Regions from separate parts of the Blautia faecicola genome, predicted to be linked through region 3. Evidence: a T-box and tRNA genes for the amino acid it is inferred to sense, from the RefSeq annotation. Region 3 holds a T-box; the other regions hold tRNA genes.
What was found. A T-box is a leader RNA that pairs with one kind of tRNA and senses whether it is charged. The one in region 3 lies ahead of leuS (leucine--tRNA ligase), so its partner is inferred to be a tRNA-Leu.
Positions count from the first base shown of each region.

Region 1: it has a tRNA-Leu gene. The T-box ahead of leuS (leucine--tRNA ligase) is inferred to sense a tRNA for this amino acid. The anticodon was not compared.
Region 2: it has a tRNA-Leu gene. The T-box ahead of leuS (leucine--tRNA ligase) is inferred to sense a tRNA for this amino acid. The anticodon was not compared.

Region 1 is NZ_SDKC01000001.1:946,015-953,565, forward strand. It holds gene ETP43_RS17525 (S1C family serine protease) at 1-35, shown strand, start outside; gene clpX (ATP-dependent Clp protease ATP-binding subunit ClpX) at 421-1,842, shown strand; gene ETP43_RS04405 (zinc ribbon domain-containing protein) at 1,884-2,465, shown strand; gene ETP43_RS04410 (purine-nucleoside phosphorylase) at 2,455-3,294, shown strand; gene ETP43_RS04415 (glycoside hydrolase family 13 protein) at 3,409-5,076, shown strand; tRNA gene ETP43_RS04420 (tRNA-Leu) at 5,213-5,296, opposite strand; gene ETP43_RS04425 (HEAT repeat domain-containing protein) at 5,621-6,958, shown strand; gene ETP43_RS04430 (hypothetical protein) at 7,062-7,551, shown strand, end outside.
Region 2 is NZ_SDKC01000001.1:954,675-962,225, forward strand. It holds gene ETP43_RS04435 (hypothetical protein) at 1-283, shown strand, start outside; gene ETP43_RS04440 (zinc ribbon domain-containing protein) at 304-1,602, shown strand; tRNA gene ETP43_RS04445 (tRNA-Leu) at 1,616-1,699, opposite strand; tRNA gene ETP43_RS04450 (tRNA-Leu) at 1,973-2,056, opposite strand; gene ETP43_RS04455 (carbamoyl phosphate synthase small subunit) at 2,350-3,423, shown strand; gene carB (carbamoyl-phosphate synthase large subunit) at 3,423-6,620, shown strand; gene ETP43_RS04465 (undecaprenyl-diphosphate phosphatase) at 6,634-7,524, shown strand.
Region 3 is NZ_SDKC01000001.1:1,814,149-1,821,699, reverse strand. It holds gene arfA (arabinosylfuranosidase ArfA) at 1-400, opposite strand, end outside; gene ETP43_RS08185 (helix-turn-helix transcriptional regulator) at 571-1,362, shown strand; gene ETP43_RS08180 (hypothetical protein) at 1,516-2,313, shown strand; gene ETP43_RS08175 (sugar O-acetyltransferase) at 2,452-3,051, shown strand; T-box leader at 3,225-3,469, shown strand; gene leuS (leucine--tRNA ligase) at 3,529-5,943, shown strand; gene ETP43_RS08165 (hypothetical protein) at 6,026-6,310, shown strand; gene ETP43_RS08160 (phospho-sugar mutase) at 6,517-7,551, shown strand, end outside.

The DNA of each region.
Region 1 (7,551 bases), 870 kb from region 3:
AGATGAAGCAGGCGGATCCCCAGCAGGGTAAGTAAGTGAATAAGTAGTATCATAGACGGACGCGGCAGGGGTTCCCGCCAGAGTCCGGCAACGTGGGGCAGAGCAACTTTAAGCGCCCACACAGTGTTGCCGGACCCTGGCGGGAACCCCTGCCGCTGTGCGTTGACGGTGGGAGAAAGTTGAAATATGGTGGGAATGGCAGGAAATAAAAGGAATGAAGGGATAGAACTTATTCAGAGGGGGAGAACAGAAGGAAAATAGGGGGAGACAGTATGTTGAAAGCTGTGTTTAGAAAAAGTTTACTTGAGGGCAGGAGGATTCTGTTTTATAATATAGGTTAAGTAACCGGAGGCACGGGGAGTGATGGGTGGTTTCGGGGACAGTGTCTCATGGAATGTGGGATGAGAAAGGGATAAAGGGATGTCAGAAGACAAGGATTTACAGGAAAAAGAGATGCAGGGGCGGGAGGCTTCTGATGGAAATACGAAGGAAGACGAGTACGAAAAAGTCTGCTTTCTGTGTCGGAGACCGGAGAGTAAGACGGGACCGATGATTACGCTTCCTCAGAATATACATATCTGTACGGAATGTATGCAGAAGAGTTTTGATACCATGAATAACGGCAATATGAATTACGGAGATCTGATGAGTCATATGCCGAATATCAGCATGATGGATCTGTCGAGTATTCCGAATCAGGTATCAGAGAAACAGAGAGTGAAGAAAAAAAAGAAAACAGAAGAAAAGAAACAGGAATTTACCATGAAGGATGTTCCGCCGCCACATAAGATCAAAGCGAAGCTGGATGAATATGTGATCGGACAGGAGCATGCGAAGAAAGTTGTCTCTGTCGGCGTCTACAATCATTACAAACGGGTGCTCAGTTCGGAACAGAAAAGCGGTGAGGTGGAGATCGCGAAGTCCAATATGCTGATGATTGGACCGACCGGAAGCGGTAAGACTTACTTGGTGCAGACATTGGCAAAACTGCTGGATGTGCCGCTTGCGATCACGGATGCAACTTCCCTGACGGAAGCCGGTTATATCGGTGATGATATCGAGAGCGTGGTTTCCAAACTGCTTGCGGCAGCCGATAACGATGTGGAGCGGGCGGAGCATGGAATTATCTTTATCGATGAGATTGACAAGATTGCCAAAAAGAAAAATACGAACCAGAGAGATGTCAGCGGTGAGGCGGTACAGCAGGGGATGCTGAAGCTTCTCGAGGGCAGTGATGTGGAAGTGCCGGTCGGCGCGAACAGCAAGAATGCTATGGTACCGCTGGCTACGGTAAATACCAGCAATATTTTATTTATCTGCGGTGGTGCATTCCCGGATCTGACTGAGATCATCAAAGAGCGGTTAAATAAAAAATCGTCGATCGGTTTCCAGGCGGATCTGAAGGACAAATACGATAACGATAAAAACCTGCTGGATAAAGTGACGGTGGAAGACCTGAGAGCCTTCGGTATGGTGCCGGAATTTCTGGGAAGACTGCCGATTATTTTCACGTTGCAGGGACTTGATGAGGATATGCTGGTGAAGATCCTGAAAGAGCCGCGCAATGCAATCCTCAAACAGTATGAAAAACTACTGGAGATGGACGAAGTGAAGCTGGAATTTGAAGAGAATGCGCTGCGGGCGATTGCGAAAAAAGCACTGGAAAAAGATACCGGTGCGAGAGCACTGCGGGCGATTCTGGAAGAATACATGCTGGATATCATGTATGAGATTCCGAAAGATGACAGCATCGGAGAGGTGATCATCACCGAAGAGTATATCGAACACATCGGTGGTCCGAAGATCCTTCTGAGAGGACAGGAACCGCTGTTGTTGCAGTAAAAAGGATACAAATGGGGTTAATATGCAAGGAGGTATGACTTATGAACGAAGATTTATTTGGAAGCATCAAACAGACGATCACAGAGACCGCAGGAGCTGTGGGAAAGAAAACAGAGGAATTTGTTGAGACACAGAAGATGCGAAACAAAGTGCGGACACTGCAAAGAGAAATTCGGAAAAAATATGCGGATGTCGGTGAAATTGTGTATAAGCGCTATGTAGACGGAGATACCATGGATGAAGAACTGACCGGTCACTGTGAAGTGGTGATGGGTCTGCAGAAAGAACTGGCAGAGTGTAAAGAGAGCATGGCTGCAAAACAGGGAAAAAATGTATGCCCTGCCTGTGGAATCTCCAATCCGAAAGATGCCGTATTCTGCATGTACTGCGGTACGGAACTTCCGGGGGAAGAGGAAGAAAAAGAAGAGGAATGGTTTACCCAGGGACCGGTAGAGGAGACGGAAGACCAGGAAGAGAAAGAAGGCGAAGAGCCGGAAACAGAAGTTGAAGAAGAAACCGAAGAACCCCAGGAAGAAACAAAAGAAGAAACAGCGCCGGAACAGGATGCAGAGCAGGAAGTATGGGATGCCTGCGCACAGAAGGAGGACGGCGATGAAGAGTGAAGAAAAACTGGATCAGTGTTATGAGGCAGTGAAAGATCAGCTCCCATTTGTACCGAAACTGGCGCTGATCCTTGGATCTGGTCTTGGTGATTATGCAGACCATGTGACTGTGGAAAAGGTTATTCCGTACGAGAGCATCGAAGGATTTCCGCGGTCTACGGTAGCCGGACACAAAGGACAGTTTGTATATGCAAAGGTAGAAGGGGTACCGACCGTTATGATGCAGGGGCGGGTACACTATTATGAAGGCTATCCGATGCAGGATGTGGTACTTCCGGTGCGTCTGATGAAGAAAATGGGTGCGGAGATCCTGTTTCTGACCAATGCCGCCGGTGGTGTCAATGAGAACTTCCATGCCGGGGATCTGATGATGATCACCGATCAGATTTCAAGTTTTGTACCGTCTCCGCTGATCGGAGCCAACAGAGAAGATCTGGGACCGCGTTTTCCGGATATGAGTGAGATTTACCGGAGGGAGTACCGGAAGATCATCCGGGAGAGCAGCAAAGCGTTGAACATTGATCTTCAGGAAGGAACGTATCTGCAGTTTACCGGTCCGGCGTATGAGTCTCCGGCAGAGATCCGCATGGTACGGACACTGGGGGCAGATGCGGTGGGAATGAGTACCGCGTGTGAAGCTGTCGCAGCCAACCATATGGGAATGAAGATCCTGGGAATTTCCTTTATTTCGAATCTGGCAGCCGGCATGAGTACACAGCCGCTGTCCCACAAAGAGGTGCAGGAAGCCGCCGATCTTGCCGCACCGAAATTCCGTGCGCTGGTAACGGAAGTGATCCGAAGAATCGGTGAACATGAAAAGTCAGAATAGTATAGAAAAAGGGGAGAAAAATGGAAGTTTTTCGCCCTTTTTTCGGTTATGATGAGAGTATCTGGTGTTTGGCAAAAACACAAAATGATAAATGTAAAAGGGAGAGATAAAACTATGGAAAAAAGATGGTGGAAAGAAAGTATCGTATATCAGATTTATCCGAGAAGTTTTAAGGACAGCAACGGAGATGGAATCGGTGATCTGAACGGTATCACAGAAAAGATGGATTATCTGGAAAAACTGGGAGTGAATGTCGTATGGTTATCACCGGTATACCAGTCTCCGAATGATGATAATGGATACGATATCAGCGATTATCGTGCGATCATGACCGAGTTCGGAACCATGGAAGATTTTGACCGGATGCTGGCAGCAGCACATGAGCATGGAATCAAAATCGTCATGGATCTGGTAGTCAACCATACCTCCGATGAACATCCATGGTTTATAGAGAGCAGAAAGTCTAAAGACAATCCATATCGCGACTATTATATCTGGAGAGATGGAAAAGATGGAAAGGAACCGAATAACTGGGGCTCCTGTTTCTCCGGGCCGGCATGGGAGTATGATGAAGAAACGGATATGTATTATCTGCATCTGTTTTCAAAAAAACAGCCGGATCTGAACTGGGATAATCCAAAAGTCCGGGAAGAAGTATTTGACATGATGAACTGGTGGCTGGAAAAAGGAGTAGATGGATTCCGTATGGATGTGATCAGCCTGATCTCCAAAAAGCCGGATCTGCCGGATGGAAAGCCGGGAATCAATGGATACGCAAGCTTTAATGAGCCGGCAAACGGTCCTCATGTCCATGAATATCTGCAGGAGATGCGTGAAAAAGTATTAAACAATGCGGATACCATTACCGTAGGCGAGTGTTCCGGTGTGACTCTGGAAGAAGCTAAAAAATACGCAAGAAGCGATGAAAAAGAGCTGAATATGGTATTCCAGTTTGAACATATGGATGTGGATGCTGATGCGGATAACAAATGGACCGATAAAAAGATGGATCTGCGCGAGATGAAAGCTGTTCTGACCAAATGGCAGAAAGGTCTGGAGGATATTGCCTGGAACAGTCTGTTCTGGGAGAATCACGATCAGCCACGTTCGGTATCCAGATATGCCGATGATTCCGCAAAATATCATGATGTATCTGCAAAGATGCTGGCAACCTGTATTCACATGATGCAGGGAACTCCTTATGTATATCAGGGAGAAGAACTTGGCATGACGAACGTTCCGTTCACATCGATCGATCAGTTCCGTGATCTGGACAGCATCAATGCTTACAGAGAACTGGTAGAAGAACAGCATGTATTTACCGCGGAAGAAATGATGCGTTATCTGTGCCGTAAGAGCCGTGACAATGCGAGAACACCGTTCCAGTGGGATGACAGTGCTTATGCAGGATTTTCCACCGTAGAACCATGGATCATGGTCAATCCGAACTATAAAGAGATCAATGCGAAGAAACAGGTCGACGATCCGGAATCTGTATTTAATTATTACAGAAAGCTGATCGCACTGCGAAAAGAAAAAGAGATCATCGTATACGGAACTTATGATCTGTTACTGCCGGAGTCCGAAGAAATCTATATGTATACAAGAACACTGGGAGAAGAAAAACTGTTGGTGGTATGTAACTTCAGTGAAAAAGAAGTAGCAGTAGAGATTCCGGAGGAATTCCGCAAGGGAAGCTATCTGATCGCAAATTATCCGGAAGGAGAAATCAAAGAACAGATGACGATTCGCCCGTATGAAGCATTTGTGCTTGAAAAATAAAAGGAAACTGTGAGGGTATTGAACAGTTATAAGAAGAGATGAAAGAAAAGGTCGCTGTGTTTACAGAAAAATGTGAATGCAGCGATCTTTTTACGATTGCAGAAAATAAATAGCCTGTACAAAGACAAAAAAATAGTGCAGGAAGCGGGACTTGAACCCGCACGATATTGCTACCACAGGCACCTGAAGCCTGCGCGTCTGCCAATTCCGCCATTCCTGCACAACTTTTATTATGAAGTTTCGTTGCATCTCAACAACATAATGTACTATACATGAAAAAACACTGGTTGTCAACAGATTTTTTGAAAAAACATAGAAAAATATAGAAAATAGAGAACTTTTATGAAATGCGTAATTGAATAATGTATTCCGACGATTCGCGGAAATTAACTGTAAAAACATTTTCTGACAGGAAACAGACAAACAACTATCGGTAACTAACACAAGTAATAGTGAAAACTGGTTTTATATTGTTTAATATAATTATAGAGAAGGTAAGGTCAATCATAGAAAAAGTTTTGCAGAAACGAAGGGAGGAAACTTTATGATGTGGAAAAAAGTTATTAGCATGCTGCTGATCGCAGCTATGCTGGCGATGCCTATAGGCTGTGGAAAGGACGGAAACAAGGATAAAGACACAACTTCAGGAGTAGAAACGACAGATACCGGAGACGATTCTGCCGAAACGGATGCTCCGCCCAAAACACCGGTACCAAAGGAGGACAAAGAAACCAAAGAATCAGATAAAGACACGGATACCGAGAACGAAACAGATTTCTCGGACGATGATTATGAACCGGCACAGGTTACGAAAAAAGAATATGAAAGTATGTCTGCTCAGAATCTGATAGATCGTATCAAAGACGTGAAAAATATCACAGAAGACGAAGCACTGGCACTTTATTCTACATATGCTTATACAAACTATACAGAAGACTTTTATGGCAGAGAAGAAAATATTACCGATGAGGCTTTCAAAATCCTCAAGGATGATGGATGCAAGATTCCATATACCACAACAATCAGGGATAACATGCTCCACAGTGAAAATGCCAACGTTCGCGCCTATGCATTCACCACGATCGGAGGCCTGTTTGGCACAAGCAGTGAGGAAGAAAAGATGGCAGAAGAAGTACTGGCCAAGGAAACAGAACCTGTAGTATTATTTGCCGCTTTAAGAAGTCTTGGAGGTGCCGTGAGCAATCCGGCGGTTGCAGAGTTCGTTTTGAATATGACCGAGCACGAGAATGCCAATGTCCGGAAACAGGCAGCCCTTGCTATAGGATCTGAATGGGCTATGGGTATTGACGGCATGGTAGATGCCATTCTCAAACTGATGGGGGATGAGGATGAGGAAGTAAGAACGTGTGCATATAAGTATGCCGGAAGGCTCCACGATGACCGGGTGATCGATCCGCTGGAGGAAGTTTTGAAGGACAGCAGTCTGGTTCAGTTCCACGATGCGTGCATCACTTCCCTGACCTATATGTGGTATGATTACCCCAGTCATAGATATACCAATGAAAGGGCATACCGCATAACGATAGATTATCTGTCACAGAAGCCACGCAACGGAGAGATTCCATATTGGACAACGGTTGGCGCATTCAGAAGTGCTTCCAGCATGGGCACCAGCTATGAAGACTGGAAGAAAGAAGCCACCTATTTTGATGAGGCAGAAATTAATAACCTGATGCTGGATATCGTAGCGGATCAGGATGCAGACAGAAGAGGAAGAGAAATCGCAATGAAATATATCATGGAGCGTGGAGACGATGCTTCAAAAGAAAGCTTAAAGAATATCATGGAAAATATGACCGAGGATGATCCGGGGCAGTTCCTGATGTCCCACACCTATGAAGCTTTGATAAATAAAGAGTAACTATTCAGTGGCCACTGTCCAGCGAGGTGTTTTGGCATGAATACACCAAAATCCCGATCTATCTTAGGTGCGCTCGAAATCTTTTATAAAGGGGGAAACATGTGTGAAAAATAAAAATATATTGCTCAGAGCCCTTCTTACAGGAATGCTCTGCATTACATCGCTGACCATATTTACCGGATGTATTGACAAGCAAGACGGAGACGGCATGGTAAATGGAAGAACGGCGGATGGAGAACTCCCGGAGAATGGAGATGCCGAACCGGTTCCCATCAAGGCCAACAAGGCCGGAAAACCGGAAATAAAAGATAGTTCCACTACAGAGAAACCGGAACAGCCGGAAGAACCGGAGACTACTCCAAAACCGGAAAAGAAAGAAGAGACAGAAGAGACAGAAGAACAGAAAGCAGAGAAGTCTCTGGAAGCTTTTCGCCAGAGCATGGAAGGAACCCTTCAGAACTTTGGAGTGGCCTTTCTTGGAGAAGTGGACGAATCCTATGTAGACCGGATACCGGAATGGATCGAAGAAAACTTCCCGGATCTTTCGGAGGAGTATCCATTTGTAAAGATGATTCCAGAAGAAAGAATCATTG
Region 2 (7,551 bases), 860 kb from region 3:
GATCGATGGAGAAACCTACCAAGACAGAGACACCGTATACTGCTGGAACGATGAGGAGATCAATACAGGGGACGAGATCGACGTGGAAGTTTACAGAACGTCAAAAGGAAAATATAAGATTGTGCCAGACAGAGATCCCCTGGAATTCTTGTTCTGCTGTGCAGCTATTATCCTTGGAGCAGGTTTTGCAGCGATCTTCATAGCCGAAATGTTCAAGAAAGAACCGGAAAACGGTGAAGAATCAGAAAAAAAGAAAAATAAGGATAAAAATAGAAATAGATAACATGAAATGGGAGGCGACATATGGGACTATCAGATGCATCGTGGTTTGCTGCAACAGTTGCCATTTTGTTAGGGATTTATATCGGTGAACGGATACTGGATATCGATTTTTCTGTTTTTCTGGCAAAAAACCGGAAAAAGGGGAAAATAAAAAGAATGATGGAACAGCGCGGCGATACCACTCTTCAAAAGTCAGGAATACGCCGTGATATAAGGAAAGCCTTCGAGAGAATCCTGATTCCCCTTGAAAAAGCGGATAAAAACAGACTTCCCTCAAGAATGGATATGACTTTTCGGAAAAATATCGTAAGACAGATTGATCGACTGAATCAGCAGAAGCTGTGCCGTGAGATTCTGATGACAGACGTGGAAGTTCAGCCGGACAATGATTTTGAACGCTGGAACAATGATGGACGAGAATGGAGAGAATCTATTATCAAGTGTAGTGCTCTGGAACGCCTGATTTCCACTGAAGATGGGAAAATCCGTTATGAGAATTATCGAAAACATGCCTATCTTCGGATCCTTCAGTCTCGGCATATCCGAAACTCAGATCGTGTCCAGAAGAAAAAAAGTTATTATTCCACCGTACAGAAAATCATCTGTCCATCCTGTGGAGCGTCGGTGGAACTGACCGGTCAGCAGGTGGTCTGTGAGTACTGCGGAGGTGTGATCCGAAGCGAGTTTTATGACTGGCAGACGGAAAGATTTGAGGTATATGAGCGAATAGGAACAAATCTTCGGCGTGCATTGCTTTTGACAGGGGCTATGGGAATCGTGTATGTCTGCGTATTTTTATGCCTGTATATGATCGAGGATACAGAAGTTTCCCTGACAGCCGGTGTTGGTGCAGCTCTTCTGGTTTTTGTGCTGATCCTGGTATCCAATCAGTTTTTCCGAAACAGACAGGAAAAGATGGCGGACTCCATAGTAAGATACTCGGAGAATTATCTCAGGTCCTGTATCGGTGATGCCATTTATAACGAAACAGAATCGGATGAACTGATGGATTATGGAATCGGAAATATCACGTTAAAGAAAGTGGTCAACACAGAATATATTACAAAAATAAAGGTAAAAGTCTGTGCAAGCGAGACCTATTTGCCAGATAGAAGAAATCCATATAGAAAAAAAGTGAAGCGAACACTTATCATGCAAAGAGCCCGTTACCCGGAAAGAAGAAGAGAAGACGGCGTTTTCTTCATGGAGAAAGAATGTCCATCCTGTGGAGCCAACTTTGTACCGGATGAGAATCATTGCTGCTCCTTCTGTGGATACAGCCTGAAGAGTGACAATGCCAAATGGATTTTGGTAAAATAGAAGAAAAAAATAGTGCAGGAAGCGGGACTTGAACCCGCACGATATTGCTACCACAGGCACCTGAAGCCTGCGCGTCTGCCAATTCCGCCATTCCTGCACATCTGTTAAGTATGAAATTCTGTATGTCTCATCGACAAAACATACTATACATGAAATTGTCGAAGTTGTCAATACTTTTCTGATAAAAAAAACAATTTATTTTATTATCCGGTAAGAAGAGGAGAGATTCATGAAACAAAAAGCAAAGAAGAATCAGATCAGGGAGCCAGAATACCGGGAAAAGAAAAAGATAAAATAAAAATCAGAAAATGAAAATTGAAAAGTACATAGAAATGTGAGAGAATAAATCTGCACAGAGACAAAAAAACAGTGCAGGAAGCGGGACTTGAACCCGCACGATATTGCTACCACAGGCACCTGAAGCCTGCGCGTCTGCCAATTCCGCCATTCCTGCACATCTGTTAAGTATGAAATTTGTTTGCCGCTCCGTCAACGACAAGTGATACTATACAGCATAAAACGCAAAGTGTCAACACTTTTTTTGAAAAAAAGATAAAAAAATATTTCTCCCGCAGAAAGCGACACTTTTCTCAAATAAAGTATTGAAATGAAAAAGACTTTGTGGTAAAATCTCTAAGATTACGCAAGGGGGAGTGATTTCAAGGGGAATTTCTCCCCTTTTATGCGGAAAAAGACACAAACGGGCTGCAAAAAGCCTACATAAGAAAAGAGAAAGGAAACGGAATGATGAAAGCTTTTTTAATACTTGAAGATGGACATGTATTTACCGGAACCAGCATTGGAGCCAAAAAAGAAGTCATCAGCGAGATCGTATTCAATACTTCCATGACTGGATATCTGGAAGTGCTGACAGACCCGTCTTACGCAGGCCAGGCTGTATGTATGACTTATCCGCTGATCGGCAATTACGGTATTTGCTATGAGGATACGGAGTCTTTGAGACCATGGCCGGATGGATATATTGTAAGAGAACTTTCCAGAACACCAAGCAACTTCCGGTGTGAAGATACGATTCAGAATTTTCTGAAACGATTTGACATTCCGGGAATCGCAGGGATCGATACCCGCGCGCTGACCAGAATTCTGAGAGAAAAAGGAACCATGAATGGTATGATCACAACGGATGAAAATTATGATTTGGATACCATCATTCCGAGACTGAAAGCATATACTACAGGAAAAGTAGTGGAGAAAGTAACCTGTTCTGAGAAAAAGGTACTGAAAGGCAGCGGAAAGAAAGTAGCCCTTCTGGATCTTGGCGCAAAGAACAACATCGCGAAATCTCTGAATAAAAGAGGATGCGAGGTAACGATTTATCCTGCATCTACCACAGCAGAGGAGATCCTGGCATCCAATCCGGACGGTATCATGCTGTCAAACGGCCCTGGAGATCCGAAGGAGTGTACGGAAGTGATCAAAGAGATCCGTAAATTATACGAGTCCGACACACCGATCTTCGCAATCTGTCTTGGACATCAGCTGATGGCACTGGCAACCGGTGCGGATACCCATAAGATGAAATACGGTCACAGAGGAGGCAATCATCCGGTCAAAGATCTGGAAACCGGAAGAGTGTATATTTCTTCTCAGAACCACGGATATGTGGTAGACACCGACAATCTGGATCCGAAAGTTGCCGTACCGGCGTTTATCAATGTAAACGACGGAACCAATGAAGGACTGAAATATACAGGGAAAAATATTTTCACCGTACAGTTCCATCCGGAAGCATGCCCGGGACCACAGGATTCCGGTTATCTGTTTGACCGGTTTATCAAAATGATGGGAGGAGAAGAGTAATGCCAAAGAATCCAGAGATTAAGAAAGTACTGATGATTGGTTCCGGTCCGATTGTTATCGGTCAGGCAGCAGAATTTGACTATGCAGGAACACAGGCCTGCCGTTCTCTGAAAGAAGAGGGCGTGGAAGTTGTCCTGTTGAACTCCAACCCGGCAACCATCATGACCGATAAAGATATCGCAGACAAAGTTTACATTGAGCCGCTGACCGTAGAGGTTGTGGAACAGCTGATCCTGAAAGAAAAACCGGACAGCGTGCTTCCTACCCTGGGTGGTCAGGCAGGACTGAATCTGGCGATGGAACTGGAAGAGAGAGGATTCTTAAAAGAACATAATGTAAGACTGATCGGTACGACTTCCCAGACCATCAAAAAAGCAGAAGACCGTCAGGAATTCAAAGATACGATGGAAAAGATCGGTGAGCCGGTTGCGGCATCCCTGGTTGTTACAACCGTAGAAGACGGTATTGCATTTACCAACACGATCGGTTATCCGGTGGTTCTTCGGCCGGCATATACCCTGGGCGGAAGCGGCGGCGGTATCGCTCACAACGAAGCGGAACTGATCGAGATCCTGGAAAATGGTCTGCGTCTTTCCCGTGTAGGCGAGGTTCTGGTAGAAAGATGTATCGCCGGATGGAAAGAAATCGAGTACGAAGTAATGCGTGACGGCGCAGGAAACTGCATCACCGTTTGTAATATGGAAAACCTGGATCCGGTTGGTGTACATACCGGTGACAGTATCGTTGTGGCACCGTCTCAGACACTGGGTGATAAAGAATACCAGATGCTGAGAACTTCCGCACTGAACATCATCACAGAGCTTGGCATCACCGGTGGATGTAACGTACAGTACGCTCTGAATCCGGACAGCTTTGAATACTGTGTGATCGAGGTAAATCCGCGTGTATCCCGTTCTTCCGCACTGGCAAGTAAGGCAACCGGATACCCGATCGCAAAAGTAGCAGCAAAGATCGCTCTGGGTTACACTCTGGATGAGATCCCGAATGCCATTACCGGAAAAACTTATGCAAGTTTCGAGCCGATGTTAGACTACTGTGTTGTCAAGATTCCGCGTCTGCCATTTGATAAATTTATCAGTGCAAAACGTACCCTGACCACACAGATGAAAGCAACCGGTGAGGTTATGAGTATCTGCAATAACTTCGAAGGTGCACTGATGAAAGCCATCCGTTCCCTGGAACAGCACGTAGACAGCCTGATGTCCTACGATTTCTCAAATCTGTCCAGAGAAGAGATGCTGCAGGAACTTCATATTGTAGATGATATGAGAATCTGGAGAATCGCACAGGCGATCCGCATCGGTATTTCTCAGGAAGAGATCCATGAGATCACCAAGATCGATCTGTGGTTTATCGATAAAATCGCGATCCTGACCGAGATGGAATATGCGTTAAAGACCAGGGAACTGGACGAGGATCTGTTAAGAGAAGCAAAACGCATGGAATTCCCGGATTATGTGATTGCAAAACTGAACGGAAAGACAGAAGAAACGGTAAAAGAAATGCGTAAAACATACGGTATCACCGCAGCTTACAAAATGGTAGATACCTGTGCCGCTGAGTTTGCAGCCACCACACCGTATTATTACTCTGTATATGGCGGAGAAAATGAGGCAGAGCGCACACCGGACAAGAAAAAAGTTCTGGTACTTGGTTCCGGCCCGATCCGTATCGGACAGGGTATCGAGTTCGACTTCTGTTCTGTACACTGTACCTGGGCCTTTGCAAAAGAAGGTTATGAGACCATCATCATCAACAACAACCCGGAAACCGTAAGTACAGACTTTGATATCGCTGACAAACTGTATTTTGAGCCGCTTACACCGGAAGATGTGGAAAACATCGTAAATATCGAGAAACCGGACGGAGCAGTGGTGCAGTTCGGTGGACAGACCGCTATCAAACTTACCGAGGCACTGATGAAGATGGGTGTGCCGATCCTCGGAACATCCGCAGAAAATGTAGATGCAGCCGAAGACCGTGAGCTGTTCGATGAGATCCTGGAACAGTGCCAGATCCCGAGACCAAAGGGACAGACCGTATTTACCGCTGAAGAGGCTAAGAAAGCTGCCAACGAACTGGGTTATCCGGTTCTGGTTCGTCCTTCTTACGTTCTGGGTGGTCAGGGTATGCAGATCGCGATCAACGATGAAGATGTGGAACAGTACATCGGCATCATCAACCGGATCGCACAGGAACATCCGATCCTGGTCGACAAATACCTGGTAGGTAAAGAGATCGAGGTTGATGCGGTATGCGACGGCGAAGACATCGTAATCCCGGGTATCATGGAGCATATCGAGAGAGCCGGTATCCACTCCGGAGACAGTATCTCTGTATATCCGGCACAGACCATCAGCAAGACTGCAAAAGCTACCATTGAAGAATACACCAAACGTCTGGCCAAAGCACTGCATGTCATCGGCATGATCAATATTCAGTTTATCGTATGCGGTGAAGAAGTCTATGTCATCGAGGTTAATCCACGTTCTAGCCGTACCGTTCCGTACATCAGCAAGGTAACCGGTATCCCGATCGTTCCTCTGGCAGCAAAAGCCATCATGGGATACAAACTGAAAGATATGGGTTATACACCGGGACTGCAGCCGGAAGCAAAATATTTTGCGATCAAGATGCCGGTGTTCTCCTTCGAGAAGATCCGTGGTGCGGATATCAGTCTTGGACCGGAGATGAAGTCCACCGGTGAGTGTCTGGGTATTGCGGAAAGCTTTAATGAGGCACTGTACAAAGCATTCCTTGGTGCAGGTATCAATCTGCCGAAACATAAAAATATGATCATGACCGTTCGTGATGAGGATAAAGAGGAAGCAGTTGAGATCGGGAAACGGTTTGAAGCACTGGGTTACCGGATCTATGCAACCAGAAATACAGCTAAAACGCTGCAGGAAGCCGGCGTAAAAGCAATCCGTACCAATAAGCTCGAACAGCCGTCACCAAACCTGATGGATCTGATCCTGGGTCACAAGATCGATCTGGTCATCGATACACCTTCTCAGGGTGTGGAACACGCAAAAGACGGTTTCCTGATCCGAAGAAATGCTATCGAGACAGGTGTTAACGTTCTGACTGCTATGGACACAGCCAAAGCACTGGTAACCAGTCTGGAAAATACAGATCTGAACAGGCTTACGCTGATTGATATCGCACAGATCTAATAAAGGGGAAAATATGGATATTATCGAATTACTGAAAGTAATTTTTCTCGGTATTGTGGAGGGAATCACCGAATGGCTTCCTGTAAGCAGTACCGGCCATATGATCCTGGTGGATCAGTTTATGAAACTGAAAGTCAGTGAGGAATTCTGGCAGATGTTCCTTGTGGTCATCCAGCTGGGAGCCGTACTGGCGGTTGTGGTACTGGATTTTAAAAAATTATGGCCATTTCATAAAAATGATCCGTCCAGAGAGAGTAACTGGAACTATATCAGTACGAATGAGCGTATCGGGAAATTACAGAAATTTGCAGACAAATACATCAACATGAATAAGATCGTGCTGTGGTTAAAGATTCTGGTATCTTGTGTGCCGGCAATCATCGTGGCACTTCCGTTTAACAACTGGATCGAGAAAACATTCATGAATTACTGGGTCGTTTCCGTGATGCTGATCGTATACGGTGTACTGTTTATTGTTATCGAAAACTACAATAAAAGCCGGAAGCCCAGCAGAACAAAGCTCAGTGATATTTCTTTCAAAGATGCACTGTTTATCGGAATCTTCCAGCTGCTTGCCCTGATTCCGGGTACTTCCCGTTCCGGTGCAACCATCATCGGAGGTATTCTCCTCGGCATGAGCAGAAAACTGGCAGCGGAATATACCTTTTTCCTTGCCATCCCGGTTATGTTTGGAGCAAGCTTTCTGAAACTGATAAAATTTGGTCTGCATTTTACCGGAACAGAGGTTGTATATCTGCTGCTTGGTATGGTTGTCGCTTTTGGTGTTTCCATTGCAGCGATCAAGTTCCTGATGGGTTATATCAAGAAACACGATTTCAAGGTATTTGGATGGTACCGGATCGCTCTTGGTGTTGTGGTACTTGCTTATTTCCTGCTTGCATAAAGTAGAAAACAGGAATAAACTAACGAT
Region 3 (7,551 bases):
CTTCCGGTCCGCGGGTTCCCAGATTGACAGCCATCATGATGTCACTTCCTGCTTTTTTTGACCAGTCGGCGAATTCATTTAATCCGAACTGATTGGTTTCGATCACACCCCAGGCAAGCTCCGGTCTGGATGGACGTTTGTCTTTTGGTCCTACGCTGTCTTCCCAGCGGAAACCGGATACAAAGTTACCGCCCGGATAACGAACGATCGGAACTTGCAGTTCTTTGACCAGATCCAGGGTATCTTTCCGAAATCCCTGTGCATCGGAGTTCGGGTTGCCTTCCTGATAGATTCCTTCGTACACGGCTCTTCCCAGATGTTCAATAAAAGAACCGAAGATTCTTTTGTCTACCGCGCCGGTGAGAAAATATTTGTCTACAATAATTTCAGCTTTTTTCATTGTAAAAACCTCCTGTGGTTATATAATGTGCTCTCGACATGTATTGTCTGTACTGTCTATGATTGTAACAGAACATTGGCAGAATACCAGATGTTTTTGTCCGAAGTAATTGACTTTTTTTCCGGTGTCAGGTATGCTTTTTGTAGAAAATACGAGAGGGTGATGAAGTAATGATTTCAGATATTTCCATACAGTTTTGCGAATACAACCGCTCCAACCCAGATGCTGACCGGATCTACCGTCCACAGGGGAGCGGCGATTATTTGTTTTTATTGCTGAAAACTCCGATGAAAGTTTATCAGGCGAATGGTATACTGATTACCGGAGAAAATGCCTGCATCCTGTACACACCAGGACAGATGCAGCACTATCAGGCAGTACAGAAGTTCCGGAACAGTTATCTTCATTTTGTTGCACAGGAGAATCTTGCAGAATATTTTCATCTTCCGCAAAACCAGATATTTTATCCGCAAAATCCGGAAGAAATAGAAGAAATCATCCGCAAGCTGCAGCAGGAATACATCACCCGCGGTTCTCATACGGAAGCAATGCAGAGTGCACTGATCTGCCAGCTTCTGGTCACGGCAGCCCGTGGACTTGAAAAAGGGCAGCGACATAACCCAGAAGAAGAAGGGTTGTACCGGGATTTTCAGGCACTTCGCATGGAGATGCTCCGCCATTATGAAAAACACTGGACAACCGAACAACTCTGCAATCAGATAAACCTGGAAAAAAGTCAGTTCTACGCTTATTACCGGCAGTTTTTTCACAGTACCCCACACAACGACCTGCTACAGGTCCGTCTTGACAAGGCCAAAAATCTACTGACAAATGAAGCGCTGCCGATCCAACAAGTGGCTCTTTCCTGCGGATTTCGAAACATGTCTCATTTCAGCCGATATTTTAAACAGCAGTGCGGTTGTTCGCCAAAAGACTGGATCTCCAGCGTTTCTCCTCAATGAAAAATCACTGTTTACTGATAACAATAATCAAGAGACCAGTGGATCATTTTATAAGCCAAAGTCACACAAACCGCACAATATATGGTACAATGTAAAAAAGGAATTCTGTATATCATTCTATTTGCTATAATCAGAAGAAAGGAGACTACGCTTATGAAAAGAAAATGGCTTTTTGCTTCACTGCTCCTCACAGCAGCATTGACCATGACATCCTGTTCTTTCAAACTTCCGGTCGAATTACCCTTCAAGATTCCATTCATTACTGCAGATAGAAACACCAAACAAAACGACGAGGATCCATCTGACCCGAAAAAAAACACTGATCCGATAATAACGGACGAACCTGAAGTTCCTGAAAATATCGACACCACAGAAAACACTCAATCAGGTAATGATCATGGATCCCATACACCTGATGAGGCAGATCCTTCTCCGTCACAACCAGATGAAGACCCTGTTGATGCGCCGTCCGGTCAGGAGAATTCTGTGGACATACCGGTTCTCATGGGAGGTGCTCTTCCTTACACCGGTATGATTTCTATACTAAATGAAAATTATGAAGACGGGACTCACCGATATGACGATATGTTAGAAGACGGGATGTCTTGCATCGTTGACTATTGCTATGTCAACCCGGAAGATCTTCCGGACACTCCGGAGGCATACGCAACCCTTGCAGCAGAAAAACTGACCGACGGTGGCATATATAACATTCTTTCCGTTTACCAGGACGATGGTTATACTGAGAGTCTTTCCTATCCGGTGTATATTGTTTCCTTTACCAGCGGAAACAACGAGGATACCAATTTCTGGCTGGTATTTATGGTTATACGGGATGGATATACGTACCTGTATGCTCCCAGCGTATCCTGCAATGCGGATTATACCGCGGAAGAGCTCGGACAAGATCTTTTCCCACGTCTGTTTTTTTCCGATTCTCTGGACAACTGATGCTATGAAAAAGCATCTGACTGTTATATGTTATTGTTATGTACCGTGGCAATACTTTTCTCGAGAACAGATGGCTTTTCCTACACAAATATGTTACACTTAACCCTGTAGTAATATTAACTGGGAGGTAGAAAAACTATGACTGAGCAGGAGAGAATGAAACAGGGGTATGTATGGCAGGATGATGATGAAAATATGAGTCTGCAGGCTCACACAAAAGCACTGGTAAGAGAATTCAACAGTATGCCACCGGAAGATATGGAAGGAAGAGAAGCACTTCTTCACGATATTTTCGGAAAAGTAGGAAAAAATGTATGGATCACTCCACCGCTTACAGCAGCTGTTGGAAAATATGTATCCATCGGAGACGGCACCTATTCTAATATGAATCTGACACTGATCGATGACTGGAAGATCACCATCGGAAAAAATGTGTTGATCGGACCGAATGTAACCTTGTGTACCACCGGACATCCCATTGATCCGGAACACCGGGGAGACGGAATGTATTCATTCCCAATCACCATTGGTGATAATGTATGGCTGGGAGCCAATGTTGTCGTTCTTCCGGATGTAACTATCGGAGAAAATTCCGTGATCGGTGCCGGTTCTATCGTAACCAAAGACATTCCGGCAAACTGTATTGCTTTTGGAAGTCCATGCAAGGTATATCGTGAGATCAATGAGCACGATAAAGAATACTATTTTAAAAACCATCGTTTTGATGAGCAGCCATAACGAGATAAAATATGCTTCGCGAATTTATACGATTGGTATAAATTCTGTGCATCGCGAGGTGTGTTACCGGGAACGGAGTGAACAGTAACACTTTGGCTTGCTGCCCGTGTAAATAACAGGAAAGCCTTGACAAACACTGTCTTTGCAGTTAAAATATTTTATGTTTTATAAAGTATACGACTTGGAAGGGGAAGAGTAAAAGCGGTATCGTTCTTTCAGAGAGCTGTCGGTTGGTGCGAGTCAGCAGAAGAGAGCTTTGAACTGGCCCCGGAGTCCTTTTTCCGAAACATTTTCATAATTTATAGAAGATGCAAGTAAGAAAAAGCGGGAGTTCCCGTTACAGAATCCATAAGTGCATGAGGCTTATGCTTCATGAAGTAGAGTGGTACCACGGAAATAAAGTCCTTTCGTCTCTAGTTGAAAAACAGAAACAAAAGGACTTTTTATATTTCAAGCAATACCTAGGAGGAAGAAACCATGACAGTACCTTATAATCATAGGGCAGTAGAAAAAAAATGGCATGATATCTGGGAAGAACACCCGGTGAATGTGGATGATGGCAAAAAGCCAAAATATTATTGTCTGGACATGTTTCCATATCCGTCAGGAAATGGTCTTCATGTCGGACACTGGAGAGGATATGTAATTTCTGATGTATGGAGCCGCTACAAATTATTGAACGGTTACTATATCATTCACCCGATGGGATGGGATGCTTTCGGTCTGCCGGCTGAAAACTATGCGATCAAAATGGGTGTACATCCTGCAAAATCAACCGCAGACAATGTAGCAAATATCAAACGTCAGATCAACGAGATCGCAGCTCTGTATGACTGGGATCGCGAAGTAAACACCACAGATCCTGAGTTCTACAAATGGACCCAGTGGATCTTTGTAAAGATGTTTAAAGAAGGTCTGGCTTACGAAAAAGAATTCCCGATCAACTGGTGTCCATCCTGTAAAACAGGTCTGGCAAATGAAGAAGTTGTCAACGGAAAATGTGAACGTTGTGGTTCTGAAGTAACTAAGAAAAATCTGCGTCAGTGGATGCTGCGTATTACAAAATATGCAGACCGTCTGTTGAATGATCTGGACAAACTGGACTGGCCGGAAAAAGTTAAAAAGATGCAGAGTGACTGGATCGGTAAATCCTATGGTGCAGAAGTTGAATTCCCGGTTGAAGGAAAAGACGAGAAGATCACTGTATACACCACCCGCCCGGATACCCTTCACGGTGCAACTTTCATGGTACTGGCTCCGGAGCATGCCATGGCAAAAGAACTGGCTACCGATGAGACAAGAGAAGCTGTGGAACAATATATCTACGATGCATCCATGAAGTCTAACGTGGATCGTCTGCAGGACAAAGAAAAGACTGGTGTATTTACCGGATCTTATGCAATCAACCCGTTAAATGGTGCCAAAGTACCGATCTGGCTGTCTGACTATGTATTAGCTGATTACGGTACTGGAGCAATCATGTGTGTACCTGCCCATGATGACCGTGACTTTGAATTTGCAACCAAGTTCAATATTCCGATCATTCAGGTTATCGCAAAAGATGGAAAAGAGATTGAAAATATGACAGAAGCATATACAGAGGCTTCTGGAACTATGATCAACTCCGGTGACTGGAACGGTATGGAATCTTCTGTACTGAAGAAAGAAGCTCCGATGATGATCGAAAAGATGGGTATTGGACGTAAAACCGTAAACTTCAAACTGCGTGACTGGGTATTCTCCCGTCAGCGTTACTGGGGCGAGCCGATCCCAATCGTTCACTGCCCGAAATGTGGAAACGTTCCGGTACCGGAAGAAGAACTTCCGCTTCGTCTGCCGGATGTAGAATCTTACGAACCGACAGGAACCGGTGAATCACCACTGGCTGCTATCGACGAATGGGTTAACTGCAAGTGCCCGGCCTGCGGCGGACCTGCAAAACGCGAGACCAACACTATGCCGCAGTGGGCAGGTTCTTCCTGGTACTTCCTGCGTTATGTAGATAACAAAAATGATAAAGAACTGGTTTCCAAAGAAAAAGCTGACAAATATCTGCCGGTAGATATGTACATCGGTGGTGTGGAACATGCGGTACTGCATCTGCTGTATTCCCGTTTCTATACCAAGTTCCTGTATGATATCGGAGCTATTGACTTTGATGAACCATTCCATAAACTGTTCAACCAGGGTATGATCACCGGTAAGAACGGTATCAAGATGAGTAAATCGAAAGGAAACGTTGTTTCTCCTGACGATCTGGTAAGAGATTACGGATGTGACTCTCTGCGTATCTATGAGCTGTTCGTAGGACCGCCGGAACTGGATGCAGAGTGGGATGACAGAGGAATCGACGGTGTATACCGTTTCCTGAATCGTTTCTGGAAACTGGTACAGGACAGCGCAGAAGCAAATGTTGCAGAAACTAAAGAGATGGTAAAACTGCGTCACTGCCTGATTCACGATATCACAGAACGTCTCGAAAGCTTCAGCCTGAATACCGTTGTTTCCAAATTCATGGAATATAACAACAAGATGATTGACATGGCTAAGAAGACCGGTGGTATCGACAAAGAAACACTGTCTGCCTATGTAATTCTGCTTTCTCCGTTCGCTCCGCACATTGCAGAAGAACTGTGGCAGGTTCTGGGTCATGACACATCCGTATTTGCAGCAAAATGGCCGGAACATGATGAAGACGCTATGAAAGATGACGAAGTAGAGGTACCGGTACAGATCAACGGAAAAACCCGTGCAGTCATCAGTATCCCGGTTGACATTTCCAAAGAAGATGCAATCGCAAAAGGAAAAGAAGCCGTTGCTGACAAACTGACAGGTACAATCGTAAAAGAGATCTATGTACCGAAGAAAATCATCAACATTGTTCAGAAATAATTAAAAACAGTAAAAGACAAGGAGGTCTGCATTGTATTTGGCAGGCCTCTTTTGCATATCACGGGATAAAGGAGGATGTTTTATGAATACGATTGAATTACTGGATGCACTGCAGCTGAAAGCCAAGAAAGACCCGGAACTTCGAAAAGCACTCTTTGCAACCCGCAGTGAGAAGAATCCTGTCGATGCTTTCTGTAAAAAATGTCAGGAAGAAGGTTATCCAATCTATACGATGGATCTGATTCAGGCAGGGGAAGAGTTTTATGCTTCCATGCGTCGCAGTACCAACGGTGGGGGAGAAAATTCGCCAAAACTGGAAGGCGAGGACGATTTTTATGAATTATTTTTCGCCACTCTGGAAAATTGAGAACATGATATGATATCTGGCGTGTTTTGTCATTGGAAAATGACATGCGATTTTTCTGATAATATAGTAGAATTTGTCGTTTTCACCGAAATTATTTGTTAACATTCGTTTAAGTTTCACAAAGCAGTTGCTGTTTCTGTGAAAACATGTTACAATCTATATAACTTTTTAAGTGACAAAAATATAGATAATAGGAGTGGTAAATAATGTATCAGGAAGAATACAAACGCTGGTTGGCAGCAGATCTTGAGGATGCCGATCTGAACCCGGAACTGTCCAGAATCGAAGGAAACGATGATGAGATCAAAGAACGTTTCGCGGTCGCATTAAAATTCGGAACTGCTGGTCTTCGTGGGGTCCTGGGAGCAGGTACCAATCGTATGAATATTTATGTGGTCCGTCAGGCAACACAGGGACTGGCCAACTGGGTAAAAACACAGGGCGGCACACAAACTGTAGCCATCAGCTACGACAGCCGTCTGAAAAGTGATGTATTTGCAAAGACTGCTGCAGGTGTATTGGCAGCCAACGGAATCAAAGTCAGAATCTATGATGCTCTGATGCCGGTTCCGGCCCTTTCTTTCGCAACCAGATATTACAACTGTAATGCAGGTATCATGGTAACTGCTTCTCATAACCCTGCAAAGTACAATGGTTATAAAGCATACGGTCCGGACGGATGCCAGATGACAGACGATGCAGCTGCTATCGTATACGATGAGATCCAGAAAACCGATGTTCTGACCGGTGCAAAATACATGTCTTTTGCAGCAGGTGTGGAAGAAGGTCTGATCCGTTTCGTAGGTGATGACTGCAAACGTGCCCTGTACGATGCAATCGAATCCAGACAGGTTCGTCCGGGTCTGTGCAAAACAGCTGGACTGAAACTGGTATACAGCCCGTTAAATGGTTCCGGTCTGGTTCCTGTTACACAGGTACTCAAAGACATCGGAATTACCGATATTACTATTGTTCCGGAACAGGAATATCCAAACGGTTACTTTACAACCTGCAGTTATCCGAACCCGGAAATTTTTGCAGCACTGGAACTGGGACTGAATCTTGCAAAAGAATCCGGCGCAGACCTGATGCTCGCAACCGACCCGGATGCAGACCGTGTCGGTATCGCTATGAAGTGCCCAGATGGTTCTTATGAACTGGTCAGTGGAAATGAAGTTGGTGTTCTGCTTCTGGATTATATCTGTGCAGGACGTATCGAAAAAGGTACGATGCCACAGAAC